Regions from separate parts of the Methylobacterium sp. HJ2 genome, predicted to be linked through region 3. Evidence: predicted binding sites of a transcription regulator. Region 3 holds the regulator's gene; each other region holds the start of a gene.
What was found. The regulator PhoB, encoded in region 3, activates phosphate uptake and scavenging genes when phosphate is short. The targets are predictions, from matches to a motif close to TGTCATNNANCTGTCAT.
Positions count from the first base shown of each region.

Region 1 (9,970 bases), on a different contig from region 3:
GGCGGCGGCCGCAACGTCCATTGGCGCCATTTCGCGGGCGCCGACGTGCTCTCGATGCCCGATACCTGGGAATACCCTTGGTTCGCGGCGTGGGACCTCGCCTTCCACTGCCTGCCGCTGGCGCTGCTCGACCCGGATTTCGCCAAGAAGCAGCTCCTGCTCCTCACCCGCGAATGGTACATGCACCCGAACGGCCAGCTCCCGGCCTACGAGTGGGAATTCGGCGACGCCAACCCGCCGGTCCACGCCTGGGCGACCTACCGGGTCTTCGAGATCGACCGGGACCGGCGCGGCGGACGCGGCGATCTCGCCTTCCTCGAGGGCGTGTTCCACAAGCTCCTGATCAACTTCACCTGGTGGGTGAACCGCAAGGACGCGGACGGCCGCAACGTCTTCCAGGGCGGCTTCCTCGGCCTCGACAATGTCGGGGTGTTCGACCGCTCGCGCCCGCCGCCGGGCTTCGGGCGCATCCATCAGGCCGACGGCACCGCCTGGATGGCGATGTACGCGCTCAACATGATGCGCATCGCCCTCGAACTCGCGCTGCACAACGACGTCTACGAGAGCACCGCCTCGAAATTCTTCGAGCATTTCCTCCTGATCGCCGAGGCGATGACCGACATGGGCGGCGAGGGCTTCGGCCTCTGGGACGAGGAGGACGAGTTCTACTACGACGAGGTCGACATACCGGGCGGCGGGATGCTCCCCCTGCGCGTGCGCTCGATGGTGGGGCTGGTCCCGCTCTTCGCCGTCGAGGTGATCGAGCCCTCGGTGCTGCAGCGCCTGCCCGATTTCGCCAGGCGCCTGAACTGGGTGCTGGAGAACCGGCCCCATCTCGCCCGCCTCGTCTCGCGCTGGGCGGAGGGCGGCGTCGGCGACCGCAAGCTGCTCTCGCTGCTGCGCGGCCACCGCATGAAGGCGCTCCTGCGCCGCATGCTCGACGAGGCCGAGTTCCTCTCCGACCACGGGGTGCGCTCGCTCTCGAAGGCGCATCGCGACGCGCCCTACGTCCTGAACGAGTTCGGCGCCTCCTTCACCGTCCGCTACGACCCGGCCGATTCCACGTCGAACATGTTCGGCGGCAACTCGAACTGGCGCGGCCCGGTCTGGATGCCGGTGAACTACCTGATCATCGAGGCGCTCCGCCGCTTCCATGCCTATTATGGCGACGACTTCCTGGTGGAATTTCCCACCGGCTCCGGCCGCAACGCGACGCTCAACGCCATCGCGGATGCGCTCTCCGACCGGCTGATCGCCCTGTTCGAGACGGGCGCCGACGGCCACCGGCCCTATGCCGGCGGTCCCGCGCCGATCCCGCCCGAGCCCGGCGCGGAGGAGCCCTTCCTGTTCCACGAGTTCTTCGACGGGGATACCGGGCGGGGGCTCGGCGCGTCCCACCAGACGGGCTGGACGGCGCTCATTCTCAACCTGCTGCACCAGCGCGCGCGGCGCTGAGCCCTGCGAGACTGGACCGCCCCGGCCGCCCGGGGCAGACTCGCCCCCTGGATGTGGCGCGAGGTGGCCGATGAGTTGGAATCCTGCCCTGGAGCCGGGTTGCCCGGACGCGGTCGGCATCGACGCGATCGAGACCCTGATCGTGCCGCGTGCGCGCGATCTCGGCGATTTCGAGGTCCGGCGCGCCCTCCCCTCGCCGAAGCGCCAGATGGTCGGACCGTTCGTGTTCTTCGATCAGGCCGGGCCGGCCGAGTTCGTCACCGGCAAGGGGGTCGACGTCCGCCCGCACCCGCATATCGGGCTCGGCACCGTGACCTACCTCTACCGCGGCGAGTTCCAGCACCGCGACAGCACGGGCGCGAACCAGACCATCCTGCCGGGCGCGGTGAACTGGATGGTGGCGGGACGCGGCGTGACGCATTCCGAGCGCACCGGCGTCGATACCCGCCGCGCGCCCCACGCCCTGTTTGGGATCCAGACCTGGGTCGCTCTGCCCGAGGACAAGGAGGAGGTCGCCCCGAGCTTCGAGCACCATGCCAAGGACACGCTGCCGGTGATCGAGGCGGAGGGCGTCAGCCTGCGCCTGATCCTGGGGCGGGCCTACGGCGAGGTCGCCCCGGCGCGGCTGTTCACGGACACCTTCTACGCCGACGTCAGCCTCGCCCCGGGGGCCCGGCTGCCGCTCCCCTCGGACCACGAGGATCGCGGCCTCTACATCGTCGAGGGCTCGGTCTCGATCGCCGGCCAGACCTTCGAATCCGGGCAGATGATGGTGTTCCGCCCCCGGGACGCGATCACGGTCGCGGCCGGCCCTCTGGGCGCCCGCCTCGTCGCGCTCGGCGGCGCGACGCTCGAGGGGCCGCGCTACCTCTGGTGGAACTTCGTGTCCTCCCGCCGCGAGCGGATCGAGGAGGCCAAGGAGGAATGGCGCCGCGGGGAATGGGGTCGGGGCCAGTTCGACCTGCCGGCCGACGACCGGGCCGAATTCATTCCGCTGCCTCCCTGAGGCGCTCCGCCGTAACCTCCCGGGCGCGACGGCGAATGCACGGTGTCCCTCCGAGAGGTCGCCATGCCTTCAGCCCCGATCCTGCGCCGCGACGGCGACACGGCTCCTCCGGCGTCGCTGCCGCCGGCGAGCGTAGCCACGCGCGCGCCGGGGACGTAGACTGTCATGAGCGTCATGCGGCTGGATGGCCCACTCGGCCCGTTCGGGGCCGCGCCCGAGGCCCGAATCGGAGCTCAGGTTCCCATGTCCGCTCGACCGGCCGCTGAGGCTGCCCTGTCGGCCGCGATGCGGGCCGTCCAGGAGGGCGATGCCGCGGCCTACCGGATCCTCCTGCGCGACTGCGTCCCGCTGATCGCCGCCGTGGCGCGCGGCCAGGGCATCCGCGGCGCGACGGTGGACGACGTGGTGCAGGAGACCCTGATCACCGTCCATCGCGCGCGCGCGACCTATGATCCGGCCCGTCCGTTCCTGCCCTGGCTGCGGGCCATCGCCCAGCGCCGCTCGGTCGACGCGATCCGCCGCGGTGCGCGCAGGCCGCGCGAGGTCTACGACCCGATCGCCTACGAGGCGCAGGCGGATGACGGCCCCTCCCCCGGCCACGGCATCGAGGCCGGCCAGCGCGCCAGCCACCTCGCCTCCGCCGTCGCCCGCCTGCCCGAGGGCCAGCGTCAGGCGATCGAGCATCTCGGCTTCCGTGAACTCTCCCTCGAGGAGACCGCTGCCCTGACGGGGCGGACGAAGGGTGCGCTGAAGGTGAATTTCCATCGGGCGCTCAAGGCCCTGCGTGTCGCGCTCTCGGCCGACAAGGAAGGCCGGGATGTCTGATCCGACGCGCCACGACCGGCTCCTCGACGATCTCGCCGGCGCGCTGCGGCCCGTCCGCCGGCTTCCGGCCCCGGGACTGCGCGCCGTCGCGTGGTGCGGAGCCGCGCTCGGCCTCGGTGTCGCGATGCTGCCGATGGCCGATACCGGCGCCCTCGTGGCCCGGCTCGGCGTGCCGGATCTGCGCGTGGCGGCCTTCGCCGCCGTGCTGACCGCGATCGCCGCCGCCTTCGCGGCCTTCCAGTCGAGCGTCCCCGGCCGCTCCACGGCCTGGGCCCTGCTGCCGCTTCCGCCGCTCGCGATCTGGCTCGGGTCGAGCGGCCTCGGCTGCCTGCGCAGCACGGTCGCGCCGGGAACCGAGAACGCGGCCGGCACCGAGATGGTCGGCTGCTTCGTCTTCCTGATGGCGGTGTCGCTGCCGCTCTCCGTTCTGCTCGTCGTGATGCTGCGACGGGCCTGCCCCCTGCGTCCGAATCTGACCGCCGCGCTTGCCGGCTTGGCCGCCTCGGCGGCGGCGGCGGCGCTCCTCGTGCCGTTCCATCCGCACGATGCCACGGCGACGGATCTCGCCGTGCATCTCCTCGCGGTCGGTCTCGTGATCGGCCTGAACGGTCTGCTCGGCGGCCGCCTTCTCGACAGGACGCGGGCGCCGCGCTGACCGATCGGCACCGGATCGTTTTCGATGTGCCGGTACCCCGGGTCGCTGCGCGGCGACCGTCGAACGTCCGGGACACCCATCGGCTTGCCGAGTTTTTCGCAAGGATGGTACGGTCGCTGCGATCCCGGCCGAGATTCCGGCCGGCGGCCGAGCCGTGCCCTCTGAGGGCCTTTCCGGAACGACACCCCGCATGACCGCCCTCCCCGGCCTCGACGCCCGCCTCGCCCTGCCCGTGATCGCGGCGCCGCTCTTCATCATCTCGAACCCGGATCTGGTGATCGCCCAGTGCAAGGCCGGGATCGTCGGGTCCTTCCCGGCGCTCAACGCGCGGCCGGCGGCGCTCCTCGATGCGTGGCTGGCGCAGATCACCGAGGCGCTGGCCGCGCATGACGCGCGCCATCCCGAGCGGCCGGCGGCGCCCTTCGCGGTCAACCAGATCGTCCACCGCTCGAACGACCGGCTCGAGCAGGATCTGGCCGTGTGCGAGAAGTACCGGGTGCCGATCGTCATCACCTCGCTCGGCGCGCGGCCGGAGGTGAACGCGGCCGTGCACGGCTGGGGCGGCCTCGTGCTGCACGACGTCATCAACGCCGCCTTCGCCCGCAAGGCGGTGGAGAAGGGCGCCGACGGCCTGATCGCGGTGGCTGCCGGCGCGGGCGGGCATGCCGGGACGCTCTCGCCCTTCGCCCTCGTCTCCGAGATCCGCCGCTGGTTTTCGGGGCCGGTCGCCCTCTCGGGGGCGATCGGAACGGGCGCGGCTGTCCTCGCCGCGCAGGCCGCGGGCGCCGACTACGCCTATGTGGGCTCCGCCTTCATCGCGACCGAGGAGGCGAATGCCGCCGCGGCCTACAAGCAGGCGGTGGTCGACGGCGCGGCCGGCGACATCGTCTACACCAACCTCTTCACCGGCGTGCACGGCAATTACCTGCGCGGTTCGATCCAGGCCGCCGGGCTCGATCCCGACGCGCTGCCGGTCTCGGATCCCTCGACCATGAATTTCGGTTCGGGAGAGGGCGGCCATCGCAAGGCCTGGAAGGACATCTGGGGCTGCGGCCAGGGCATCGGCGGGGTCGATGCCGTGGTGCCGGCCGCCGATCTCGTCGGCCGGCTGGCGCGGGAATACGCGGCCGCCCGCCGGGCCATCGCCGAGCGCCCGTTCGCGGCGGCGATCTGATCCGCGCCGCGCGCTAAGCGGGCCGGGCCTCGGCCGTCTGACGGTCGTTCGCCTCGGGAGCGATCGCCTCGGGATCGTTCGCGAGCCGGATCGGTTCGCCGTGCGGGGTCGCGGCGGCGGCCCGGGCGAAGGCGTCGCGCCGCGCCGCCCGCGCGGGCGGCGCGACGATCCCGCGGGCGCAGAGCACGTCCTCCAGCGTGGCGATCCACGCGGCGTAATCCGCCGTCCCGCCGCTGCGCCGGGTCTGCGCGCCCAGGGCCTCGGCCCATTCGCTCCAGGTGAACAGGCCGCGATCCTGCAGCGCCACCACCAGGGCGAAGGCCTGCGCCTCCCAGGGCTCGGCGAAGACCGGCGTCTCCGCGGGCGCAGCCTTCGGGGTCTCAAGCATCGGCTGCGGGCTCCAGATAGCTCTCGAAGGCGTTCACCGAGACCGCATCCCCGGCCGCGCCCTCCTCCGCCCCCCAGAGTTCCTGCGCGGAGAAGCGCACGGTGTAGAGCCATTGCGGCGCCTCGCCCGCGAGGCGGGCGTTGCTGTCGGGGAAGACGAAGCCGCCATGCACCCGCTCGACCGTGCCGGTTCGGCCGCGGACGTAGCGGGGCAGGCGCGTATGCCCCCGCGGATTGAGGACGCGGGCGCGAACCGCGTCGCCCGCCGCGAAGCGCGCCGGTGCGGCGACGGGCCGGTCGCTCGGGAAGCCGCGCCCGAACAGCGGCCGGACCGCCTCGCCCGTCAGGACGCGGGCGATCGCGGCCGGCGGCGCGGAGACGGCGCCCGATGCGAGTTCCGCCGCAGTGGCGAGCCCATGCTCCAGAACCTGACGCTCGAGCGCCTTGAGCCAGATCGCGTAGTAGCTCGCCGTGAGGTATTCGCCGGGCGGGAGCGATTCCCGCGCCGCGCGGCTGGCATCGAGGTTCCAGGCACCGGTGAACCCCATCGCCATCGCGAGGGCGAAGACCCGGCGCTCCCAGGGCGCGTGGAAAACGGGCTCGTCGGGCTCGGGTGCGACCGGCCCGAACCCGTGCATGCCGCCGAGATCCTGGCCGCCGTTCATGCGGTGTCTCCGGGCGGGCGCGGCAGCCCGGTGCCGATCATCGCATCCCGGGTGACCAGGGCGGCGAGCCCGGCCTCGTCGAGATCCTCGGTGCCGGGCGGGCGCATCGGCAGCACCATGTAGCGCAGCTCGGCGGTCGAATCCCAGACGCGGATGCGGGTGTCGGCGGGCAGGACGACGCCGAAATCGGCGAGCACCGCGCGCGGCTCGCTCACCGCCCGGGCGCGGTAGGGCGGCGACTTGTACCAGACCGGCGGCAGGCCGAGCACCGGCCAGGGGTAGCAGGAGCACAGGGTGCAGACCACGAGGTTATGCGTGGCCGGGGTGTTCTCCACCACCACCATGTGCTCCCCGCCCCGGCCCCCGACGCCGATTTCCCGCATCGCCGGCGTCGCGTCCGCGAGCAGGCGCGTTCGGAATCCCGGATCGGTCCAGGCGCGGGCGACGACGCGCGCGCCGTTGTGAGGGCCGACCTCGGTCTCGTAGGTCTCGATCAGCGCGTCGAGCGCGGCGGGCTCGACATACCCCTTCTCGACGAGGATCGATTCGAGGGCGCGCACGCGCAGCTCCATCGCCGACAGGGTGCTGCCGTGCGCCTGCCCGTCGTGGTCGTGATGGTGGTCGTGGTCGTGGTCGTGCGCCATGCCGGTCTCCTGCCCCCAGATTAGGCGGACCGGCGGGGTTTGGGGAGATGCCGCGCGCGGATCGCCTTGCGGGCTCGGCGGGGCGTCATCAAACTTGTGCGGTCCCCGCATTATGAGACCGCACCCGCCGGGTGCGGTCGGCTCCGAGAACGGCCCCTTTGGACACCTCCCCGCGCTACGCGCTCTACTTCACCCCCGCCGAGGGGTCGGCGCTCGCCGCCTTCGGTACGGCCATCCTGGGCGCGGGCCCGGCGCCCCGCCTGCCGGCGCCGCTGCGGGAGGCGCTCCCGGCGATCACGGCCGAGCCGCGGATCTACGGATTCCACGCCACGCTGAAGGCGCCGATGCGCCTCGCCTCCGGTGTGGACGAGGCCGATCTCGTCACGGCCTGCGCGGCTCTCGCCGCGCCGCGCCCGCCGCTCGTGGTGGGCGCCATGGGCGTCGCCCGGCTCGGCGCCTTCCTGGCCCTGGTGCCGGAGGCGCCGCCGCCGGGTCTGGGTCTGCTCGCGGCGGAATGCGTCGCCGCGCTCGACGGCCTGCGCGCGCCCCTCACCGACGCGGACCGGGCTCGGCGCGGGGCGGACAGCCTCAATCCGCGCCGACGCGCCCTGTTCGAGCGCTGGGGCTACCCGCACGTGTTCGAGGCGTTCCGCTTCCACATGACCCTGACGGGACGCCTGCCCGACGACGCGATCGGGCCCTGGCACGCGGCGCTCGCGGCCGCCTACGCGGAGATTGCCGAACCGCTCGTGATCGACGCCGTGACGCTGCTGCGCCAGGACGGCGCCGCGCCGTTCCGCGTCCTGCGGCGCATCCCCTTCACCGACTAGGAGTCTCCATGTCCGCAAAGCGACTCGGGCCCAATCCGAGCGTGGATCCGAGCGCGCGGATCGTCGATTGCCGGCTCGGCCGCTACACCGAGATCGGCGCCCGCACGCGGCTCACCGAGACCCGGATCGACGATTATTCCTACATCGTCGAGGACGGCGAGGTGATCTACACGCGCATCGGCAAGTTCTGCTCGATCGCCGCTCAGGTCCGGATCAATCCGGGCAACCACCCGGTCGAGCGGGCCTCGCAGGCGCATTTCACCTATCGGGCGAACGCCTACTGGCCGGAGGAACCGGACGAGGCCGCCTTCTTCGAGCGCCGCCGGGCGAAGGCGGTCGAGATCGGGCACGACGTCTGGATCGGTCACGGAGCGGTCGTCCTGCCCGGACGCAGCGTCGGGACCGGCGCCGTCCTGGGCGCCGGCACCGTGGTGACCCACGACGTCGCCCCCTACACGATCGTCGTCGGCAACCCGGCGCGGGTGCTGCGGCGGCGATTCTCCGTGGCGGTCGCGGAGCGCCTGCTGGCCTTGGGGTGGTGGGACTGGGATCACGAGCGGCTGCGCCGCGCCCTGCCCGACTTCCGCGCCCTGCCGATCGAGGATTTCCTGGAACGCTACGAGGGGTGAAGACCCGCCGAGGGGGCCGCTGTCATCCTACCGTTACGCGCGGTGCGTTTAAGGAAGACAGATCCGGACCGGGACCCGGCGCGATCGGTGCGCGGCTCCGGGTCTTCGTCGCGGCGCTCCCGGACGAGGCGGGTCCGCCGTCGCTTCGGAGATCGCGCAGTCACGGTGGACGGACCCGCATGCTCATCGTCGAAGACCTCACGCGGCGTTACGGCCATCGGCTCGCGGTCGACCGGGTCTCGTTGCGCGTCGAGCGCGGCAGCTTCGTCGGCGTGATCGGCCGGTCCGGCGCCGGCAAGTCGACCCTGCTGCGCATGTTGAACCGCCTCGCCGAGCCCTCGGCCGGACGGATCCTCTACGATGGTCTCGACGTGACGGCCCTGCAGGGCCGCGACCTCCGGCGCTGGCGCGCGCGCTGCGCCATGGTGTTCCAGCAATTCAACCTCGTCGGCCGGCTCGACGTGCTGACGAACGTCCTGATGGGGCGCCTGTCCCAGGTTCCGAGCCACCGCTCCCTGCTGAAGCTGTGGGCACCCGAGGACCGGGCGATGGCGCTCGCGGCGCTGGACGGCTTCGACATGGGTCAGTTCGCCGCCCACCGCGCGGGCGAATTGTCGGGCGGGCAGCAGCAGCGCGTCGCCATCGCCCGTGCCCTGGTGCAGGAGCCCGACATCATCCTGGCGGACGAGCCCGTGGCCTCCCTCGATCCCCGCAACACCAAGCTGGTGATGGACGCGCTGGCCGACGCCAACAAGCGCCTCGGCATCACCGTGCTGTGCAACCTCCACTCCCTCGATCTGGCCCGCGCCTATTGCGATCGCCTCGTCGGGCTCGCCGATGGCCGCGTGGTGTTCGACGGCCGCGCCTTCGACCTCACCGAGGATGTCGCCCAACAGCTCTACGGTCTCGAGGCCGGGGAGGTGATGGACCGTCCGATCGCCGTTCCGGACGCCGTCCGGCAGGCAGCCCTCGTAGCCTGAGGCCGGGCTGCGACAGGATTCACTGGTTCCAGGAGACACACGATGCTGACCCGCCGCACCCTCGCGGGCGCCTTCGCCGCGCTTGCCCTGATCGCCTCTCCCGCCGCCGCGCAGGATTGGAAAGCGACATACCCCGAGCTGACCCTCGCGGTGATCCCGGCCGAGAACGCGTCCGGCACCACCGACCGCTACGCGCCGCTGACGGAGTATCTCACCCGGTCGCTCGGCGTGCCGGTGAAGCTCCGGGTCGCCAACGACTACGCCGCCGTGATCGAGGGGCAGCGCGCCGGGAACATCCAGATCGCCTTCTACGGCCCGGCCTCGTTCGCCCGCGCCGTGATGACCGGCGTCAAGATCGAGCCGATCGTCAACCAGAAGCACAACAACGGAGCCTCCGGCTATTACTCGGTGATCTACGTGCGGGCGGACAGCCCCTACAAGACGGTCGAGGATCTCAAGGGCAAGAGCCTCGCTCTCGTCGATCCGAATTCCACCTCCGGCAATCAGGCGCCGCGCTTCTTCCTCAACAAGGCCGGCTACGACGTCGACAAGCATTTCGGCAAGACGGTCTTCGCCGGCAGCCACGAGAATGCCGTGCTGGCTCTCGTCCAGGGCACCACCGACGCCGCCGCGAATCTCTGGAATTCCGAGACTGACACGATGGTCACCCGCATGGCCGTGAAGGGCATGCTGAAGAAGCCGGACGGCACACAGATGAGC
Region 1 covers NZ_JBWJYM010000009.1:189,509-199,478, forward strand. The annotation lists gene ACS5RC_RS21080 (MGH1-like glycoside hydrolase domain-containing protein) at 1-1,455, shown strand, start outside; gene ACS5RC_RS21085 (pirin family protein) at 1,526-2,461, shown strand; gene ACS5RC_RS21090 (RNA polymerase sigma factor) at 2,705-3,286, shown strand; gene ACS5RC_RS21095 (NrsF family protein) at 3,279-3,941, shown strand; gene ACS5RC_RS21100 (NAD(P)H-dependent flavin oxidoreductase) at 4,132-5,115, shown strand; gene ACS5RC_RS21105 (nitrile hydratase accessory protein) at 5,129-5,503, opposite strand; gene nthB (nitrile hydratase subunit beta) at 5,496-6,167, opposite strand; gene nthA (nitrile hydratase subunit alpha) at 6,164-6,811, opposite strand; gene ACS5RC_RS21120 (DUF1045 domain-containing protein) at 6,970-7,641, shown strand; gene ACS5RC_RS21125 (LbetaH domain-containing protein) at 7,650-8,270, shown strand; gene phnC (phosphonate ABC transporter ATP-binding protein) at 8,450-9,250, shown strand; gene phnD (phosphonate ABC transporter substrate-binding protein) at 9,293-9,970, shown strand, end outside.
Region 1: the regulator PhoB is predicted to act here: its motif matches at 8,291-8,307, upstream of phnC (phosphonate ABC transporter ATP-binding protein).

Region 2 (9,970 bases), on a different contig from region 3:
CCCGACCGGAGAATCCCGTGACGTTTCCGACGACGACAGCGTTCTATGCCGGGCTGTTCGCCCTGCTGTATCTCGGCCTGACCGGCTGGGTCGTGGCGGGCCGGGTCGGCGGCAACGTCCTGCACGGCACGGGCGACGAGGCGCTGCTCAAGCGCATCCGCTCCCACGGCAACTTCACCGAGAACGTCCCCTTCGCGCTCCTGCTGATCGCCCTGGTCGAGGGCGGCGGCGGCTCGCGCGGGCTGGTCCAGGGCCTGCTCCTCGTGCTCCTCGTGGCCCGCATCCTCCACCCGATCGGAATGTTCGCGCCGCCGAACTCGCCGCGCCAGTTCGCCTGCCGGGGCGGCGGCACCATCGCCACGATCGGCGTGGTGGCGGTGGCCGCGATCGCGCTGCTGCTGCGGGGCTGAGGACCGGCGCGGAGACCCTCGCAGGACGGGCGCCCGGTCCCCGGAGGGACCGGGCTCGCCGGAACGGAGCCGGGGCCCCTCGGCGCGCTTGCGGTCGCCGTGATGTGTGCATATACCCGCATCTATGTCCGACGCACGCCCTCCCGAATCTGCCGACCCGCCCTGCACCTGCACGGCCCTGCGCCGGGCGGCGCGCGCGGCGACGGCGGCCTACGACGCCGCCCTGCGCCCGGCGGGCCTGCGCGTCACCCAATTCGCGATCCTGCGCATCCTCGGGCGGCTCGGGGCGCTGCCGGTCTCCCGGCTCGCCGAGGAGGCGGCTCTCGACCGCTCGACCATGGGCCGCAATCTCGATCCTCTGGAGCGGCGCGGCCTCGTCCGGGTGGCGGTGGGCCCTCGCGACGGGCGCGAGCGCGTGGCGGCGCTGACCGAGGCCGGCGCGGCGGCGATCGCCGCGGCCCTGCCGCACTGGCGCGCCGCCGAGGCGCGGATCGGCGAGCGCCTCGCCCCCGGCGCCCGCGCGGCGCTCGCGGCGCTGTCCGGCCACTGACCTGTCCCCGTCCCAGAACCGAAGGCCCGAGCCCATGCCCGCCCAGACCGCGACGCCGCCGGCTCGCCCGCAAGGCCGCCTCCACTACGCCTGGGTGGTGGCCGGCATCACCTTCGTGGTGCTCCTGGTGGGCGCCGGGATCCGGGCGACGCCCGGCATCCTGATCGTGCCGCTCGAGCGCGAGTTCGGCTGGTCCACGGCCACGATCAGCGCGGCGGTGGCGGTCAACATCTTCCTGTACGGGCTGATCGGGCCCTTCGCGGTCGCGGTGTTCGAGCGCTTCGGCCTGCGCCGCTCGGTCTGCGCCGCGCTCCTGATCCTGGCGGTCGGCACCGCCGCCACCACGCTGATGCACGCGCCCTGGCAGATGGTGGCTTTGTGGGGCCTGCTCGTCGGGGCGGGCACCGGCATGGTGGCCAACGTGCTCGGCGCCACGATCGCCGGGCGCTGGTTCGGGCGCAACCGCGGCCTCGTGCTCGGCCTGCTCACGGCGAGCAGCGCCACCGGCCAGCTCGTGTTCCTGCCGCTGCTCGCCCGCATCGTGGTCGATCAGGGCTGGCGCACGGTCGCCTTCACGGTGGCGGGGGCGGCGCTCGCCCTCGTGCCCCTTGTGGCCCTGCTGATGCGCGACCGCCCGGCCGATCTCGGCCTGCCCCGCTACGGCGAGAGCGCGCTGACGCCCGCCGTGCATTCGGGCGTCAACCCGGCCCGGCGCGCCGTGAACGGCCTGCTGACGGGGCTCCGCTCGCGCGACTTCTGGCTGCTCGGAGGCACCTTCTTCATCTGCGGCGCCTCGACCAACGGGTTGATCGGCACCCACCTGATCACCGCCTGCCTCGACCGCGGCATCCCGGAGGTGACGGCGGCCGGCATGCTGGCCCTGATGGGGATCTGCGATCTCCTCGGCACCACGGCCTCCGGCTGGCTCACCGACCGGATCGACGCCCGCAAGCTGCTCGCGTGGTATTACGGCCTGCGCGGCCTGTCGCTGATCTTCCTGCCCTACGCCTTCGACGGCAGCGTCGCCGGCCTCTCGCTCTTCGCCGTGTTCTACGGCCTCGACTGGATCGCCACGGTGCCGCCGACCGTCAACCTCGCCGGCAAGGCCTTCGGCGAGGAGAACGCCCCGCTGATGTTCGGCTGGATCGCCTGCGCCCACCAGATCGGCGCGGCCGCCGCGGCCTGGGGTGCGGGCGCGGTCCGCACCGGCACGGGCGACTACGTCTCGGCCTTCATCGCGGCGGGCTTCCTGTGCCTCGCCGCCGCCGGCCTCTCGCTGATGATCGGGCGCCGGCCCGAGGCGGCGCCGGTGCCCGTGCCGGCCTGACGCCGCCCCTCCGTCCCGGGCCGCCGCGCCTCCGCCCGTCGGTCGGGATCGCGGCGGCAGGGGATCAGGCCGGGTCGAGGGTGACGCGCCAGAGGTCGGTATCGGCGGCGTCCTTCAGCGTCACCGTCATCTGCCGGGTGGCCGCCGCGATCGCGACGTGGCCGAAGAACTGGTAGCCCTCGGCGGGCGAGAGGTTCTGGCGGCCGGGCGGGGGCGCCTTCACGAAGCGGAGCTGGGGCCCGAAGGTGTCGTCGAGGGGGTTCGGCCCGAAGGTGCCGGCGTGCAGCGGCCCCGAGACGAACTCCCAGAACGGCGCGAAGTCCTGGAAGCGGGCCTTGTCCGGGTCGTAGTAATGCGCCGCCGTGTAGTGCACGTCGGCCGTGAACCAGACCGTGTTGCGCACCTCGGCGTCGCGGATGAAGCGCAGCAGGTCGGCGATCTCCAATTCGCGCCCGAGCGGCGGGCCGTTCCCCTGCGCCACCGCCTCCGAGCCGAATTTCGCGTCGGTGTCGTAGGTCACGACGAGCCCGAGGGGCATGTCGGCGGCGATGGCCTTCCAGGTCGCCCGCGAGGCCTTCAGCGCGCGCTTCAGCCACGCCACCTGGGCGGGGCCGAGGAACTGCGTGGCGGGGCCGGGCTCGGTCTCGTCGTTGGCGCCGTTCGGGCCGCGGTAGCTGCGCATGTCGAGCAGGAACACGTCGAGCAGCGGGCCGTAGCTGATCGTCCGGTAGACGCGCCCGGGCTCGGCTGGCTCGAAGCGCATCGGCATGTATTCGTGGAAGGCGCGGGACGCCCGGGCGGCGAGCAGCAGGACGTTCGGCGCCGTGTAGTGCTTGCGCGCGTGCTCGGCCCGGGTCAGCGGCTCGCCCGGCCACCAGTTGTTGGTGACCTCGTGGTCGTCCCACTGCGCCAGGATCGGCACCTCCCGGTTCATCGCCAGCAGGTTGCGGTCGAGGAGGTTGTACTTGTAGGCGCCGCGGAACTGGTCGAGCGTCTCGGCGGGCGCGGCCTTCTCCTCGGTGACGCGGTTGCGCCAGAGGCTGCCGTCGGGCAGCGCCACCTCGGCCTGGATCGGCCCGTCGGCGTAGATGGTGTCGCCCGAGTGCAGGAAGAAATCCGGGCGGTTGCGCCGGATCGCGGCGTAGATCGTCATGCCGCCGCGCGCCTCGTCGATGCCCCAGCCCTGGCCGACGGTGTCGCCGGACCAGCAGAAGGTGACGTCGCGGGGACGGGCGGGGGCGCTGCGGAAGCGCCCGGTCACCGGCTCGCCCAGGAGGGTGGGCTCGGCGAGGTCCTGCAGCCGCACGCGGTAGTGGATGTCCTGGTCGGGCGGCAGGCCCGCGAGCGCGGCCTTCACGGTGAGGTCGCTGTCGGGCAGGGCATCGACGAAGACGCCCCCGCGCACCTCGCGGAAGCTCTCGGTCGTGGCCCATTCGATCACCGCGCGGGCGGGCCGGTCGGCCCGGGCCCAGACCACGGCGGAGTCCCCGGACACGTCGCCCGATTGCAGGCCGTGGCTCAGCATCGGCCGGTCGGCGGCGCGGCTGATCCCCGGCCGCGCGAGGCCGCCGAGGAGGAGGGCGCCGCCGGCGAGGATCCGGCGGCGGCTCGGGCTCGGGGATTGGGTCATCGGCTGCTCCGGCGCCCGGGCTGGGCTCGGACGCGAGAGAGCGTATTCTCCTGACGAACGCATGACGATGCCCCCCGGCGTGCCGCGGGGGCCGAAGGCCTCACTCGGCGGCGAGGCGGCCCGGGGCGGCGTATTCCGGCGCGGCGACGCGGATGGCGGAGTCCTGCGCCACCGGCAGGCTGCCCTCGTCCTCGATCGGCGCGAAGCGCCCCGCCCCGCCGTCATAGGCGAGGAGTTGGCCGGTCTCGATCTCGAAGAACCAGCCGTGCAGGCGCAGCTCCCCCTTGGCGAGCGCGGCGGCGACGCTCGGATGGGTGCGCAGGTTGGCGAGCTGGACCACGACGTTCTCGAGCGCCAGCGCCCGGTGCCGGGCCCCGGGATCCATCCCCTCCGGATAGGCCTCGCAGACGATGCGCTCGGCCGCGTGGCTGTGGCGCAGCCAGGCGGCCACGTTCGGCATGGCGGCGAGCGCCTCCGGGTTCATCAGGCCCTTCATCGCGCCGCAATCCGAGTGGCCGCACACCACCACGTCGCGCACACCCAGCGCCACGACGGCGTACTCGATCGCCGAGGAGACGCCGCCGTTCTGCTGCGAGAAGGGCGGCACGATGTTGCCGGCGTTGCGGCAGACGAACAGCTCGCCCGGGCCCGCCTGGGTGATGTGCTCCGGGGACACGCGGGAATCCGCGCAGGCGATGATCAGGGCCTTGGGATGCTGCCCGTCCCGGACGAGCTGCTGGTACATCCGCCGCTGGCCGGGGAAGACGTGGTCCTGGAAGGTCGAGATGCCCTGGATGATGCTGTCCACGTGAGATCCTTGTGCGGGGAGGGTCTGTCCGGTTCGGCGCCCGGGCGCTCGAGGGCCCGGGCGCGATGCGGGCCCGATCCGGGCCTGCCGGGCCGGCGGATCAGCGCCGCGGGCGCACCGGCCGCTGACCCACCGCCCAGTGCGGCGCGACCAGGGCGCGGGCGGTGAGGGCGGGCGCGTCGGCGTACATCGGCGCGCCGAGGAGCTGGCCGCTGCCGCGGCGCTGCGCGTGGAGCGAGCGGGGGTCGTGGTAGGGGTCGTTGACGTAGGAGCTCATGTGGCCGCCCCCGGCCTGCATGCGGTCCCCGCCGCTGCCCTCGCCCGCTTGGGCGAGGGACACCGAGAACGGCAGGGCGAGGACGAGGGCGGCGATGGCGACGCGGCGCGACATGGGGAGATCCTTTCTCTCGAACGATGGAGGGCAGGAGCGCGGGCGCCTCAGGCGCCGGGCTCCCGTCCGCTGAGAGAACAATAGGATCAGGTTTTAGCAATGTATGTGCGGATAAACACAAGTATAGCCCAAATATTTTAATCCGATCCGCGGCGAATACATGTGCCCGGACGCACATGCGGGGTGCCGGCGTCGACGAAGGCCGGGATTAAACGCGGGCGCGCCCGCCCGGTGCGCCCGGGCAGGGGCCGGCCCCGGCGCGGGCCGCTGGATCCGTCCGGGACGGGATGGCGCCGCGTTCCGGCGCAGGCGCAAGCCGCCCCGCCTCGCGAGACGGCGCGAGCGGGTGCGCCCGGCTCCCTCTCGCAGACGGGGCCGGGCGCGCGAGGCTCAGCCCAGCAGCTTGTCGAGGGTGATCGGCAGGCTGCGCACCCGCACGCCGGTGGCGTGCCAGACCGCGTTGGCGATGGCCCCGGCGGTGCCGGTGATGCCGATCTCGCCGACGCCCTTGATACCCAGCGCGTTCACGTGGGGGTCGTCCTCGTGCACGAGGATCGCCTCCATCGCGGGCGTGTCGGCGTTCACCGGCACGTGGTACTCGGCGAGGTTGTCGTTGAGGAAGCGCCCGGTGCGCGGGTCGAGCACCGCGTGCTCGTGCAGCGCGAAGGACAGGCCCCAGATCATGCCGCCGTAATACTGGCTCTGCACGAGGCGCGGGTTGATCACCCGCCCGGCCGCGAAGGCGCCGACGAGGCGGCTGACCCGGATCTGCCCGAGATCGGGATCGACCTTCACCTCGGCGAAGACCGCCCCGTGCGCGTGCAGGGCGTAGGAGGCCTGCGCCGCCGGGTCGGCCGAGGCCTTGCCCCTGGCCTCGACGCGGTCGCGGCCGGCCCGGCCCAGGATCTCCCCGACGCTCTCGCCCCGGCTCTCGTCGTCCCGGCGGACCAGGCGCCCGTCGCGGGCGACCACCCCGGCATTGCCGGCCCCGTACAGGGGCGAGGCCGGATCGTTGGTGGCGAGCGCGGCGAGCTCGGCGATCACCGCCCCGGCCGCCGCGTGGATCGCCCCGCCCGCGGTCGCGGTGTGGCCCGAGCCGCCCGCGATGCCGCCGTTCGGCAGGGTGGAGGAGCCCATCGCGAAGCTGAGCCGATCGAGCGCGATCCCGAGTCCGTCGGCGGCGATCTGGGCGAGCGCCGTCCAGGCGCCCTGGCCCATGTCCTGCGCGCCGATCTCGACGGTGCCGCTGCCGTCGGCGCGCAATTCCGCCCGCGCCTCGGCCTCGAACATCAGGGCCGGGAAGGTGGCGGTGCCCATGCCCCAGCCGACGAGGAGCCCGTCGGCGTCGCGCATCTGGCGCGGCGCCTGCGGGCGCCCGTCCCAGCCGAAGCGGGCGGCGCCCTGCTCGTAGCAGGCGCGGAGCGCCTTCGAGGAGAACGGCTTGCCGGAGATCGGCTCCACTTCGGCGTAGTTCGCGAGCCGGAAGGCCAGGGGGTCCATGCCGCAGGCGAGCGCCATCTCGTCGATCGCCGATTCGAGCGCCGCGCTGCCCGAGGCCTCGCCCGGCGCGCGCATGAACAGCGGGGTGCCGGTATCGACCCGCACCCCCTCGTGCCGCACCGAGAGGGCGGGGGCCGCGTAGAGGGTGTGGGTGACGCCGCCGCTCGGCTCGAAGAAGTCGTCGAAGCGGCTCGAGGCGGTGAGCGTGTGGTGGTCGATCGCGGTGAGCCGGCCCTGGTCGTCCGCGCCGAGCTTCAGGGTCTGGCGCGTCTCGGCCCGGTGGCCCATCGGCCCGTACATCTGCTCGCGGCGCGCCACGAGCTTGACCGGCCGGCCGACGAGGCGGGCGGCCATGCAGGCCAGCACCTGCGGCCCCGAGATCATGCCCTTCGAGCCGAAGCCGCCGCCGAGGAACGGGCTCTCGATCCGGATGTTGGCGGCCGGGATGCCGAACAGCCCGGCGAGCCGGCCGATGGCCATGGTCATGCCCTGGCTCGGGGTGTGGAGGGTGAGATGGTCGCCGTCCCATTCGGCGAGCGCCGCGTGCGGCTCCATCGCGTTGTGGTACTGCGCGGGCGTCTCGTAGACGGCCTCGATGCGCCGGGAGGCGGCGGCGAGCCCCGCCGCGACGTCGCCCGTGCCCTCCTCCGGCGGCTGGCCGGCGCCGATGGCGGCGGGCGTGAACGGCGCGCCCGCGTCGAGGCCGATGCTCGGCGTCTCGGCCGCGTAGGTCGGCGCCAGCAGCCGCGCGCCCTCGGTCGCCGCCTCCAGCGTCCGCCCGATCACCACCGCCACCGGCTGGTTGACGTAGCGGACGGAGGAATCCTGCAGCAGGTCGAGCCGGAAGGTGAAGGGGTTGTCCTTCTCGTTCGGGTCCTTGGCGAGCGTGGGCGCGTTCTCCGGCGTCATCACGGCGACGACGCCGGGATGCGCCTCGGCCGCGGCGACGTCGAGGCCGGTGACGCGGCCCCGGGCGATGCGGGCGACGCAGAGCGCGGCGTGCAGGGTGCCGGGCGGCAGGTTGTCGGCGGAAAAGCGCGCCTGCCCGGTGACCTTGAGGGGGCCTTCGCGCCGGGTGAGCGGCTGGCCGATGCTGGAGCCGTGGCGGGCGCGGGCTGCGGTCTCAGGCATGGATCGCTCCGGTGGCGTGCGAGAACGGGGAAGCGGGCAGCGCCGGCAGGCGCGCGGGCGTGCCGGCCAGGGCGAGGCGCAGCGCCCGCACCGCGACGCGGCGGGCGAGCTCGATCTTGAAGGCGTTCTCGGGGCCGGAGGGCTTGGCGCCGGCCACCAGCGCCTCGGCGGCGCGGGCGAAGGCCGCGTCGTCCGGCGCGGCGCCGGCCAGCGCGTCCTCGGCCGCGGCGACGCGCCAGGGCTTGAGGGCGAGCCCGCCCAGCGCGATCCGGGCCTGCCCGATCCGGTCGCCGTCCAGCGTCAGGGCGGCGGCGGCCGAGACCGTGGCGAAGGCGTAGGAGGTGCGGTCGCGGACCTTGAGGTAGCGGGCATGGCCGGCGAATCCCGCGGCCTCGGGCGGCAGGATCACCGCGGTGACGAGCTCGCCCGGCTCCAGCACGGTCTCGCGCTCGGGCGTCGTGCCGGGCAGCAGGTGGAAGTCGCCGATCGGCACGGTGCGGGTGCCCGCGCGCCCCGCGATCTCCACCGACGCGCCGAGGGCGGCCAGCGGCACGCAGAGGTCGGAGGGGTGGATCGCGATGCAGTGCTCGCTCCAGCCGAGCACGGCGTGGAGGCGCGTCGCCCCGCCGATCGCCTGGCAGCCGGCGCCGGGCTCGCGCTTGTTGCAGGGCGAGGCGGTGTCGTAGAAATACTGGCAGCGGGTGCGCTGCATCAGGTTGCCGGCCGTGGTGGCGGCGTTGCGCAGCTGTGCCGATGCGCCCGAGAGCAGGGCCTCGGCGACCATCGGGTAGGTTTTGGCGACGTGGGGATCGCGGGCGAGGTCGCTGTTGCGCACCAGCGCGCCGATCCGGGTCGCGCCGTCGGCCTGCGCCTCGATCCGGTCGAGGCCGGGCAGGCGGGTGATGTCGACGAGGCGGGCGGGCGTCGCGATCCCGCCCTTCATCAGGTCGAGGAGGTTGGTGCCGGCGGCGAGGTAGGCCGCGCCGGGCTCGGCCGCCGCCGCGACCGCCTCCGCGACGCTGCCGGCGCGGGTGTAGCTGAACAGGTTCACGCCGCATCCTCCCGCAGGGTGTCTCGCGCGGTGTCCTGCGCGCCGTGGGCGGCGACCACCGCCTCGGTGATGCCCGCATAGGCGCCGCAGCGGCAGAGGTTGCCGCTCATGCCCTCGCGCACCCGCTCGACGTCGATCCCGGTCTCGCCGGCCTCCCGCATCTCGCGCAGCAGCCCGACCGCGCTCATGATCTGGCCCGGCGTGCAGAAGCCGCACTGGAAGCCGTCATGGGCGATGAAGGCGGCCTGGACCGGGTGGAGCGCGTCGCCGCGCGCCAGCCCCTCGACCGTCTCGATGCTGGCCCCGTCGAGGCTGACGGCCAGGGCGAGGCAGGCGTTCACCCGCCGCCCGTCGACCAGCACCGTGCAGGCGCCGCACTGGCCGCGGTCGCAGCCCTTCTTCGAGCCGGTGAGGTGGAGGCGCTCGCGCAGGGCATCGAGCAGGGTGACGCGCGGATCCTCCAACACGAGGTCGCGCCGCTCGCCGTTCACGGTGAGCGTGAGGGGAATGCTCATGCGGGCTCCGGATCAGCCAGTCTGGAATGGCTAACAGGTAGCCCGGGCTTGGCCGGCGGCCAGAGGCGCGGCGTTTCTTCGCGCAGCCCGGCCGGGGCGGGGGGCGCCTACCGGCCCGCCTCCTTGCGCAGCGCCGCCACCAGGGTCTCGGTGAAGGCCTCCGCGGCGTCGCCGAACGCGATGCCGGTCTCGCTCGCGGTGACGAGGCCGCGGGATTCCAGCTCGGCCACGCCGTCCGGGTCGGCCTCGTGACCGGCTCCGTCCTTGCGGATCACCGAGGTGACGCGCTCCCCGCTGAGCAGGCGGTGATAGGCCGCGAAGGCGAAGATCGAGAGCGCCTTGTCGGAGAGCCCCTGCGTTCCGCCGTCCCGTGATCCGTCCGCCATGCGCGCCCTCCCGCGTTTCCGTACCCCCTCAACCGTCGAGGACGCCGCGGGCTCCCGCCAGCGTCGGCGCGCCGCGCCCCCCGCCGCTCCGCATCGCGCCGGGCCGCGATCCTTGTTAAGCTAGGCCCGTCATGACCTCCTCCGCGGATCTCGCCCTCCGCCTGCGCCAGCAGGCGATCCTGTCCGAATTCGGCGTCGAGGCCCTGCGCGGCGACGACGTCGACGGCCTGCTGCAGCGGGCGGCCGAGCTCTGCGCCGAGGGGATGGGGGC
Region 2 covers NZ_JBWJYM010000012.1:124,225-134,194, forward strand. The annotation lists gene ACS5RC_RS24020 (MAPEG family protein) at 18-410, shown strand; gene ACS5RC_RS24025 (MarR family winged helix-turn-helix transcriptional regulator) at 535-960, shown strand; gene ACS5RC_RS24030 (MFS transporter) at 995-2,287, shown strand; gene ACS5RC_RS24035 (alkaline phosphatase D family protein) at 2,352-3,917, opposite strand; gene ACS5RC_RS24040 (carbonic anhydrase) at 4,018-4,725, opposite strand; gene ACS5RC_RS24045 (hypothetical protein) at 4,826-5,116, opposite strand; gene ACS5RC_RS24050 (xanthine dehydrogenase family protein molybdopterin-binding subunit) at 5,507-7,747, opposite strand; gene ACS5RC_RS24055 (FAD binding domain-containing protein) at 7,740-8,798, opposite strand; gene ACS5RC_RS24060 ((2Fe-2S)-binding protein) at 8,795-9,313, opposite strand; gene ACS5RC_RS24065 (hypothetical protein) at 9,421-9,699, opposite strand; gene ACS5RC_RS24070 (sensor histidine kinase) at 9,831-9,970, shown strand, end outside.
Region 2: the regulator PhoB is predicted to act here: its motif matches at 3,968-3,984, upstream of ACS5RC_RS24035 (alkaline phosphatase D family protein).

Region 3 (9,970 bases):
TGCCGCGACGCACCGGGCGATCCTCGACGCCTTCGGGGGCTTGCAGGGGCCGCTCGCCGCGGTCGGCGAGGCGTCGCGCCGGGTGCGCGGGGCCCGCACCACCCTCGAGACCCATCGGGCGCGGGTCGAGGCCGCGCGCAAGGAGGGCGACTTCCTGCGCCACGCGGTGGAGGAACTCGCCGATCTCGAACCGAAGCCCGGCGAGGAGGCGAGCCTCGCCGAGCGCCGCACCGTGATGCAGCAGAGCGAGAAGGTCGCGCGGGAGTTGAACGAGGCGCTCGACGCCGTCGGCGGCCCGCATTCGGGCGCGCCGCACCTGTCCTCGGCCATCCGCAAGCTGGAGCGCCGCGCCGGCCAGCTCCCCGCCCTGGTCGAGCCCTGCGTCGCGGCGCTGGACGCCGCGCTCACCGCCCTCGACGAGGCCCGCGCGGTCCTCGAGGCCGCGATCGCCGAGACGGAGTTCGATCCGCGCGAGCTCGAACGGGTGGAGGAGCGCCTCTTCGCCCTCCGCGCCGCCGCCCGCAAATACGACGTGCCGGCCGACGCGCTCGCGGTCCTGCGGGAGCGCTACGTCGCCGACGTGGGCGCGATCGATGCCGGCGAGGAGGCGATGGCCGGGCTCGAACAGGCGCTCACGGAAGCGGAGGCGCGCTATCGCGCGGCCGCCGAGAAGCTCGCGGCCGGGCGCCGCCGCGCGGCCAAGCAGCTCGACGCCGCGGTGAAGGCCGAGCTTCCGCCGCTGAAGCTCGAGCGGGCCCGCTTCATCACCGAGATCACGAGCGATCCGGAATCGCGCGATCCCGCCGGGACCGAGCGGGTGGAGTTCTGGGCGCAGACCAATCCGGGCACCCGGCCGGGCCCGATGATGAAGGTGGCCTCGGGCGGCGAGCTGTCGCGCTTCATGCTCGCCCTCAAGGTCGTGCTGGCCGACAAGGGCTCGGCCCCGACGCTGATCTTCGACGAGATCGATACCGGCGTCGGCGGCGCGGTGGCCGACGCCATCGGCGCGCGGCTGTCCCGGCTCTCGACCACCGTGCAGGTGATCTGCGTCACCCACGCGCCGCAGGTGGCCGCGCGCGCGCAGACGCATTTCCTGATCAGCAAGGCGCCGGTGAAGGGCAGCGACCGGGTCTCGACCCGCGTCGCCTCCCTGCCCGAGCCGGCACGCCGCGAGGAGATCGCCCGCATGCTGGCCGGCGCCAGCGTCACCGACGAGGCCCGCGCCGCCGCCGCCAGCCTGCTCCAGGCCGCGGGCGGCTGACCGGCGCGATCCGGCAAATTAAGGAAACCTCAAGGTTACCGAAGCCGTAATCTTAACCTCTCGTTTACCATAGGCTGGCAGATGGTCGATGGACGATGCCGCCCGGAGGAATCTTCGGGACTTGTCGTGCGGGAGGGGAGACGATGAGCGAGGCCGCCATGATCTCGGAACGCGATGCGTGCGGATCGACGGATTGCGAGGCTGTCGCGATCGACGCGCTGCCCGGCATCGACACGCAGCACCTCGGCCTGACCCTGCGCTCCCATTACGAGGACAGCGTCGATCGCGAGCCGATCCCGGATTCGCAGATCGAGCTGATCCTCCGCCTGCGGAGCAAGGAGCGCGACCTGCGCGCCCGCCGCGCCGCCCTGGCGAGCTGACGGGCTACCAGCGCCGTGCGCCGGGCCGGCGCTTGTACTCGGCGGCACGGATCATCGTCATCACGCGGTCGAGATCGGCCAGCAGCCCGGCCTCGTCGGCCTGGGCCCGGTCGGCCGCGCCGGGCTCCTGACTGAAGCGCTGCCGCGCCTGGGCGAGGGCCAGCGCGCGTTCCAGCGCCTCGCGCTCTGCGTGAAGGGCCAGGAAGGCCGCATCCTCGGGTTCGGTCTCGCTCACCGGGTGGTCGGACACTGATTCGCCTGTCTCGAACGGGCGCGGCTGCAACGGGCTTCCAGGGCCGGCCTCATCGAGGGAGGAACGCACGAGCCCCCGATCCCGTGCCATGCGGTGACCATCTGCGTCCGCGCCGGGCCGTCCCCACCCGCGGCCGCACTCTGTCATCCGCCTGTCATCTCCGTGTCATACCGCCGCAAGCGCCGGAGCCTATCCGCACAGGCGGCCGGCATGCCTGCTCCATCGCGACTGGACCCCGGCCGCCGAGGCGGCCCGGGCGCGGTCCAATATCCTGGCGGCAACGGAGATCCACGTGAGACCCTTCACCTACGCGCTCGCCCTTGGCCTCGCCACGGCCCAGCTCGTCCTGCCCGCCCGCGCGGCCGACATCACCGGCGCCGGCGCGACCTTCCCCTTCCCGGTCTACTCGAAATGGGCCGAGGCCTACCGCAAGGAGACCGGCAACGGCCTCAACTACCAGTCGATCGGCTCCGGCGGCGGCATCAAGCAGATCCAGGCCAAGACCGTCGATTTCGGCGCCACCGACGCGCCCCTCAAGGGACCCGCCCTTGAGAAGGACGGCCTCGTCCAGTTCCCGACCGTGATGGGCGGCGTCGTCACCGTGGTGAACATCCCGGGCGTGGAGCCCGGCACGCTGAAGCTCACCGGCGAGCTCGTGGCGGACATCTACGCGGGCAAGATCACCAAGTGGTCCGACCCGAAGATCGCCGCGCTCAACCAGGGTCTGAAGCTTCCCGACGGGACGATCACCCCGGTCTACCGCTCCGACGCCTCCGGCACGACCAACATCTTCACCACCTACCTGTCGCAGGTCTCCGAGGCCTGGAAGAAGGAGTTCGGCGCGGCGACGACGATCTCCTGGCCGGCCGGGCAGGGCGGCAAGGGCAACGAGGGCGTCACCGCCACCGTCAAGCAGGTGCCGAACGCCATCGGCTACGTCGAGTCGGCCTACGCCAAGCAGAACAAGCTGAGCCACACCCTGATCCAGAACAAGGCCGGCAAGTTCCCGCAGCCCGACGACAAGGCGTTCCAGGCCGCCGCCGCCAGCGCCGACTGGAAGGCCGCGCCCGGCTTCGGCATCTCGCTGACGAACCAGGCGGGCGACGCGGCGTGGCCGATCACGGCGGCGACCTTCATCCTCGTCCACAAGGAGGCCGCCGATCCGGCCAAGGCCGCGGCGGTGCTGAAGTTCTTCGACTGGGCCTACAAGAACGGGGACAAGATGGCCTCCGAGCTCGACTACGTCCCGCTGCCCGACACGGTCGTCGGCCTGATCCAGGACGAGTGGAAGGCCGTGAAGGACAAGGACGGCAAGCCCGTCCTCGGCATGTGAGCCGGCGCGCCCGCTGAACCGGGAGCGGGGCGGCGCGGCGCCGCCCCGACGGCATCTCCGCGGCGAGGCGATGCCCCGACGTCCGCCCTCGCGCCGGGCCCGCCCGCGCGCTAAACGCCAGATCGGTGAAGAGACACGCGGATGACCGCCTTGACTGACCAGATCGCGCTGGCCGAGACGCGCCCGGCGACGCGGCGCGGCCCGAGCAAGGGCTTCGACGCCCTTTTCAAGGGCGCCGCCTACAGCTCCGCCCTCCTCGTGCTGCTCATGCTCACGGGCATCCTCGGCTCGATCCTCTACGGCGGCTATCCGGCCTTCCGGGAGTTCGGCTTCGGATTCCTCACATCCAGCGCCTGGAATATCGGCACGGAGCAGTACGGCGCCCTCGTCGCCGTGATCGGCACCCTGGCCTCGGCGCTGCTCGCCCTGGTCATCGGCGTGCCGATCTCGCTCGGCATCGCGATCTACCTGACGCAGCTCTGCCCCGGCTGGGCCCGGCGGCCGGTGAGCATGACGATCGAGCTGCTCGCCGCCGTGCCGAGCATCATCTACGGGATGTGGGGGCTGTTCGTCTTCGCGCCGCTCTTCGCGCGGTTCGTGCAAGTTCCTGTCTCTAACCTCGTGGAGGGCCTGCCCCTCGTCGGAACGCTGCTCTACGCCCGGGTCCCCTCCGGCGTCGGCATCCTCACCGCCGGCATCATCCTGGCGATCATGATCGTGCCCTTCGTAGCCTCGATCGCGCGCGACATGCTGGATCAGATCCCGACTATCCTGCGCGAGAGTGCCTACGGCATCGGCTGCACGACTTGGGAGGTGGTGCGCCACGTCTTGGTGCCGCAGGCCTCGGTCTCCATCGTCGGCGCGATCATGCTCGGCCTCGGCCGGGCGCTCGGCGAGACAATGGCAGTGACCTTCGTGATCGGTAACGCCAACAGGCTCTCGGCCTCGGTCTTCGATCCGGGCTCGACCATCGCGTCGCGCATCGCCAATGAGTTCAACGAGGCCGACGGCATGCAACTCAACGCCCTGATGGCGCTCGGCTGCATCCTGTTCGTGATCACGTTCGTCGTGCTGATCGTCGCCCGCCTTCTGACGCGCCGCGTCAAGGTCGCCTGACCGACTCCGGCGACGCCGCTGGGCCGACTCGAATTCGCTGTGACGCGTGCAGCTGTCGCGGAAACCCCGAGTTCCGCTGGATGCCGCGCTGGAGGCTAAGATGGACGCCACCAATCCCCTCGCCGCGACCGCGCAAGCGCCGCTGCCAAGCCGCGTGCGCGCCTCGCGTCGCAATGCCGATCGGATCCTGCGTGGGGCCTGCCTTGCCGCCACGGTGCTCGGCGCCGTAGTGCTCGGCTCGATCCTCCTGATGCTGATCGTCGAGGGCCTGCGCGGGCTCTCGCCGACGCTGCTGACGCAGCCGACCCCCGGGCCCGGTAGCGAGGGTGGCGGCATCGCGAATGCGATTCTGGGCAGCCTGATTCTGACAGGCCTCGGGATCGTCATCGCGACGCCGATCGGCGTCATGGCCGGCACCTTTCTCGCCGAGTACGGCCGCACCTCGAAGATCGCGGACGTCATCCGCTTCCTCAACGACATCCTACTGTCGGCGCCCTCGATCCTGATCGGGCTGTTCGTCTATACCCTGATGGTGCGCCCGATGGGCACCTATTCAGGCTGGGCCGGGGGCGTGGCGCTCGCCATCATCGCGACGCCGGTCATCGTGCGCACCACGGAGGACATGCTGCGGCTCGTCCCCGGGACGCTGCGCGAGGCCGGGGCGGCGCTCGGCGCGCCCGCCTCGACCGTGATCATGAGCGTGTCGTGGCGCGCGGCCTCGGCCGGCATCGTCACCGGCATCATCCTGGCGCTCGCCCGAATCGCCGGCGAGACAGCGCCACTGCTGTTCACCGCGCTGAACAACAACAGCTGGTTCAACGCCAACCTAATGGGCGGCGTCGCGAACCTGCCGGTGATGATCTACCAGTTCGCCCTCTCGCCCTATCCGAATTGGCAGCAGCTCGCCTGGGCCGGGGCGCTCCTGATCACCGTCACCATCCTGGCGCTGTCGATCGTCGCCCGCGTCTTCATCAAGCCGCAGCGCGCTCGCTGAGCCGCCCTTCCGAAGGATTCCGAGCATGAGCTTCGCCGCTTCGATGGCCGCAGAGGCTGACCAGCGCCCGCGCGCGGATAGCGCGGCGCCAATCCGCATCGCAGTCAAGGACCTCAACTTCTACTATGGGCAGTTCCACGGCCTGAAGAACGTCAATCTCAATTTCCACGACCGGCAGGTCACGGCCTTGATCGGCCCGTCGGGCTGCGGCAAGTCCACCTTGCTGCGCACGTTCAACCGGATCTACAGTCTCTATCCGGAACAGCGCGCGGAAGGGCAGATCCTGCTCGACGGCGAGAACATCCTGGACGCGAAGATCGACCTGAACGACCTGCGCTCGCGCATCGGCATGGTGTTCCAGAAGCCGACGCCCTTCCCGATGTCGATCTACGACAACGTCGCCTTTGGCATGCGTCTCTACGAAAAGCTGCCGAAATCCGAACTCGATGCCCGCGTCGAGGCTTCGCTGCGCAAGGCGGCGCTCTGGGACGAGGTGAAGGACAAGCTCAAGCAATCCGGCATGGGGCTCTCGGGCGGCCAGCAGCAGCGCCTCTGCATCGCCCGCACGGTGGCTCAGCGCCCGGAGGTGATCCTGTTCGACGAGCCGACTTCGGCCCTCGACCCGATCTCGACTGGCCGCATCGAGGAGTTGATCGAGCAGCTGCGCAACGAATTCACCATCGTCATCGTCACGCACAACATGCAGCAGGCCGCGCGTATCTCGCAGTTCACGGCGTTCATGTATCTGGGCGAGCTAGTCGAGTTCGGGCCGACGAACCGGATCTTCATGAACCCCGAGAAGCGGCAGACCCAGGATTACATCACCGGCCGCTTCGGCTGATCGTCCTGCCTGCACCCCATCTGCCGCCCGAGGATCGAACCATGCCCGGTCACATCGTCAGCTCCTACGACACCGACTTGGAGGATCTGCGCCGCGCGATCTCAGAAATGGGAGGCGTCGCCGAGAAGATGGTCGCTGAAGCCTCCGACGCCCTTGTGCGCCGCGATTCCAGTCTCGCTCAGGCCGTGATCGTGGCGGACAAGCGTCTCGACGCGCTCCAGCGCGACATCGAAGAGCGTTCGGTCCTGTTGATCGCCCGCCGCCAGCCGCTGGCGATCGACCTGCGCGAGACGATCTCGGCCATCCGCGTATCGGGTGATCTCGAGCGGATCGGCGACCTCGCCAAGAACGTGGCCAAGCGCGTGGTGGCGATCAGCGACCAATCTGTCGGCCAGAAGATCGTCATCGGCGTCCAGCACATGAGTGATCTCGCCGAGGCGCAGCTCAAGGACGTGCTCGACGCCTACGCGAGTCGCGACGTCAAGGCCGCGCTGGATGTCTGGGAGCGCGACGGCGCGATCGACGCGCTCTACAACTCGCTGTTCCGCGAGCTCCTGACGTACATGATGGAAGATCCGCGCAACATCTCGTTCTGCACGCACCTGCTGTTCTGCGCCAAGAACGTCGAGCGCATCGGCGACCACACCACCAATATCGCCGAGACGATCCAGTACTTAGCGACCGGCGAAACGCCGACTGGCGACCGACCCAAGAACGACGCTTCCAACTACGCCACCGTCAGCCCGGGTGAGGCCTGACGCGGCCGGGACGAGGACGTCTCCCGGCTCCGAACCGCACGGATTGAGCACATGCGTACCCGTATCCTGATCGTTGAGGACGAAGAGGCGCTCACCACCCTGCTGCGCTACAATCTGGAGGCCGAGGGCTTCGAGGTGGAATCCGCCGCCCGTGGCGATGAGGCGGAGTTGCGCCTCTCCGAGCAGGCACCTGATCTCGTCCTGCTCGACTGGATGCTGCCGGGCCTCTCTGGGATCGAGATCTGCCGCCGGATCCGGGCGCGGCGCGAGACCGAGCGCTTGCCGGTAATCATGCTGACGGCGCGCGGCGAGGAGGGCGACCGGATACGCGGCCTCGGCACCGGCGCCGACGACTACATCGTCAAGCCGTTCTCGGTGCCGGAGCTTCTCGCCCGCGTGCGGGCGCTGTTGCGCCGCTCAAAGCCCGCTCACGTCGCCGATCTGCTGGCGGCCGGCGACATCGAACTCGACCGGGTCAGCCACCGCATCCGCCGCAGCGGCCATGAGATCCATCTCGGACCTACCGAATTCAAGCTGCTGGAGTTCTTGATGCAGAGCCCGGGCCGCGTGTTCTCGCGCGAGCAATTGCTCGACGGGGTCTGGGGTCACGATGTCTACATCGATGAGCGGACGGTCGACGTGCATGTCGGTCGCCTGCGCAAGGCACTGAACCGGCCGCGCCAACCTGATCCGATCCGCACCGTGCGGGGGTCCGGCTACGCCTTCGACGAGACCTTCTCGCTCGAGGCTTGAGGGAGAGCCGCTGCGGTTACAGCTCGGATCGCGTCAGCGCGGCTCCGCCGCGCCAAGCACCGTGGCGCCGGCCGGCCGGACGCTCGCCAGTGCCGCCAGCACCGTGCCCTCGGTGAGGATCTGCGGCAGCACCTCAGGCGCCGCCACGCCCGTGTAAAGCAGGTAGAGCGGCACGCCGCTGCGGCCGTGGCGCTCTAGCAGGCGGGTGATCTCGGGGTTCTGGTTGGTCCAGTCGCCTTTCAGGACGGCGATCCCGCGCGCGCGCATCGCCGCCCGCACCGCTTCGGTCGAGAGCGAGGTGCGCTCGTTGACCTGACAGGTGATGCACCAAGCCGCCGTCATATTGACGAAGACCGGCCTGCCAGCAGCGAGAAGCCCGTCGAGGCGGGCCTGGGTGAAGGCCTCGACACCGTCGGCGTGCGCCTCAGCGCCGGGGGGCAAACGGTCGCGGTCGAGCGTCAGGGCGAGGGCGGCCACCGCGGTCACCGCCAGGATCGCGAGGGCGCGGGTCGCGCGGCCGGCGAGGCCCTCCGCCTCGCGACCGCGCTCCCAGGCCCAGGCGGCGAAGCCCACGAGCACGAGCCCGATCAGTGCCGCGAACAGTCCCTCCGGCCCGATCTGCTGAGCGAGCACCCAGACAAGCCACGCCACCGTGGCGTAGACCGGGAAGGCCAGCACCTGCTTCAGAGCCTCCATCCAGGCGCCCGGGCGCGGCAGAACGCGCACAGCCCCCGGCCACAGGGTCAGCGCCAGAAAGGGCAAGGCGAGCCCGAGCCCGAGGCAGGCGAAGATGACCAGCGCAGCCGCGGCGGACTGCGTGAGCGCGAAGCCGACCGCCGTGCCCATGAACGGCGCCGTGCAGGGCGTCGCTACGATCGTGGCGAGCACGCCGGTAAAGAACGAGCCCTCCAGTCCGGCCCGCCGGGCGAGCCCGTCGCCGAGTCCGACGACCCGACCGCCGAGATGCACGGCGCCCGACAGGCTGAGGCCCATCAGCAGGAGCAGGTAGGCGAGCATCGCCACCACCACGGGCGATTGCAGCTGGAAGCCCCAGCCGAGCCCGGCGCCGCCGCTCTTCAGGACGATCAGCAGCCCGGCGAGGCCAATGAAGCTCGCGAGCACCCCGGCGGTGTAGGCAAGGCCATGCAGGCGGACGCGCTGTTCACTCTCTCCGGAGTGCTGCACGAGCCCCAGGACCTTGATTGACAGGACCGGGAACACGCAGGGCATCAGGTTGAGGATCAGGCCGCCGAGAAGCGCCAACGCCGCCGCGCCCAGCAGCGTCGGCGTTTCGGCGGGCGCCGGCACCGCCGCCGTGGCCGGCATCTGCCCGGCGGGCGGCGGAGGCGCCTCGTCGCCGATGGCGAAGGCCTGCCGCACCGGGCCCGAGCCGAGATCCTCCGTGAGCGTCAGCACGCCCGGCAGGCTGGTCGGCACGGGCTCGCTCGGCGTCGCGCGGGTCAGGGTCAGGTGCAGTCCGCCGGCGTCGATCCGCAGGGTCTGCTCGGCCGCATTGTCGATCGCCGTCTCGGAATAGGGGAAGAAAGCGGCCTCGCGGATCGCGTCGCCTTTCAGCCCTACGGCATCGAGGTTCAGCACCAGATGCTCGCCCTCGCTCGACAGGCGGGCCGGCCAGGGCGAGGTGATCGGCATCGCCGCTCGCGCCCGGGCGAACAAGGCCTGCGCCTCCGCGGCCAGCGCCGCCGCCTTCGTCACCGGCAGCGTCACGGCGAGTTCGGCCGAGCCCGGAACGCACTCCGTCTCACAGACCAGGTAGGTGAGCTTGGCGGCAAGCCGGACCGGGTCCGCCGGGTCGAGGCTCGGGGGCGGGGTGATCCGCGCCAGCAGGATCACCTCGTCCGCGTAGCCGAAATTCATCAGCTGGGCGACAGAAATGCGCTGTGGTGCCGGCCATTGCAGCCGGGCCGCGGAGAAACCGGCGGGCAGCGTCCAGGTCACCTCGGGCGGCAGGCCGGAATCACCGGGGTTGCGCCAATAAACGTGCCAGCCCGGCCGCATCGCCATGCGGATCGCGACGGTGAAGGGTGTGCCCGCCTGGACGCCTGTCGGCTCCGCGAGGAGGCTCGCCCGCACGAGGTCGGCAGGTGCCTTCAGACCCTGGGCGGCGACAGGCCCGAGGCCGAGGCAGAGGAGGAGTACCAGGAGGCGTAGCATCGCGTCCTCCCATAGCACAGCACGGGGCGGCGATCCCGCAACGGTGCGCGGCCGAAGCGCTCAGGCGAGCGGCGCCGTCGCGGCCTCGAGCCAAGCGCGGGTTTCG
Region 3 covers NZ_JBWJYM010000001.1:738,425-748,394, forward strand. The annotation lists gene recN (DNA repair protein RecN) at 1-1,261, shown strand, start outside; gene ACS5RC_RS03440 (hypothetical protein) at 1,405-1,641, shown strand; gene ACS5RC_RS03445 (hypothetical protein) at 1,646-1,876, opposite strand; gene pstS (phosphate ABC transporter substrate-binding protein PstS) at 2,187-3,227, shown strand; gene pstC (phosphate ABC transporter permease subunit PstC) at 3,369-4,343, shown strand; gene pstA (phosphate ABC transporter permease PstA) at 4,444-5,337, shown strand; gene pstB (phosphate ABC transporter ATP-binding protein PstB) at 5,381-6,178, shown strand; gene phoU (phosphate signaling complex protein PhoU) at 6,220-6,936, shown strand; gene phoB (phosphate regulon transcriptional regulator PhoB) at 6,988-7,689, shown strand; gene ACS5RC_RS03480 (protein-disulfide reductase DsbD family protein) at 7,723-9,864, opposite strand; gene ACS5RC_RS03485 (aminopeptidase P family protein) at 9,925-9,970, opposite strand, start outside.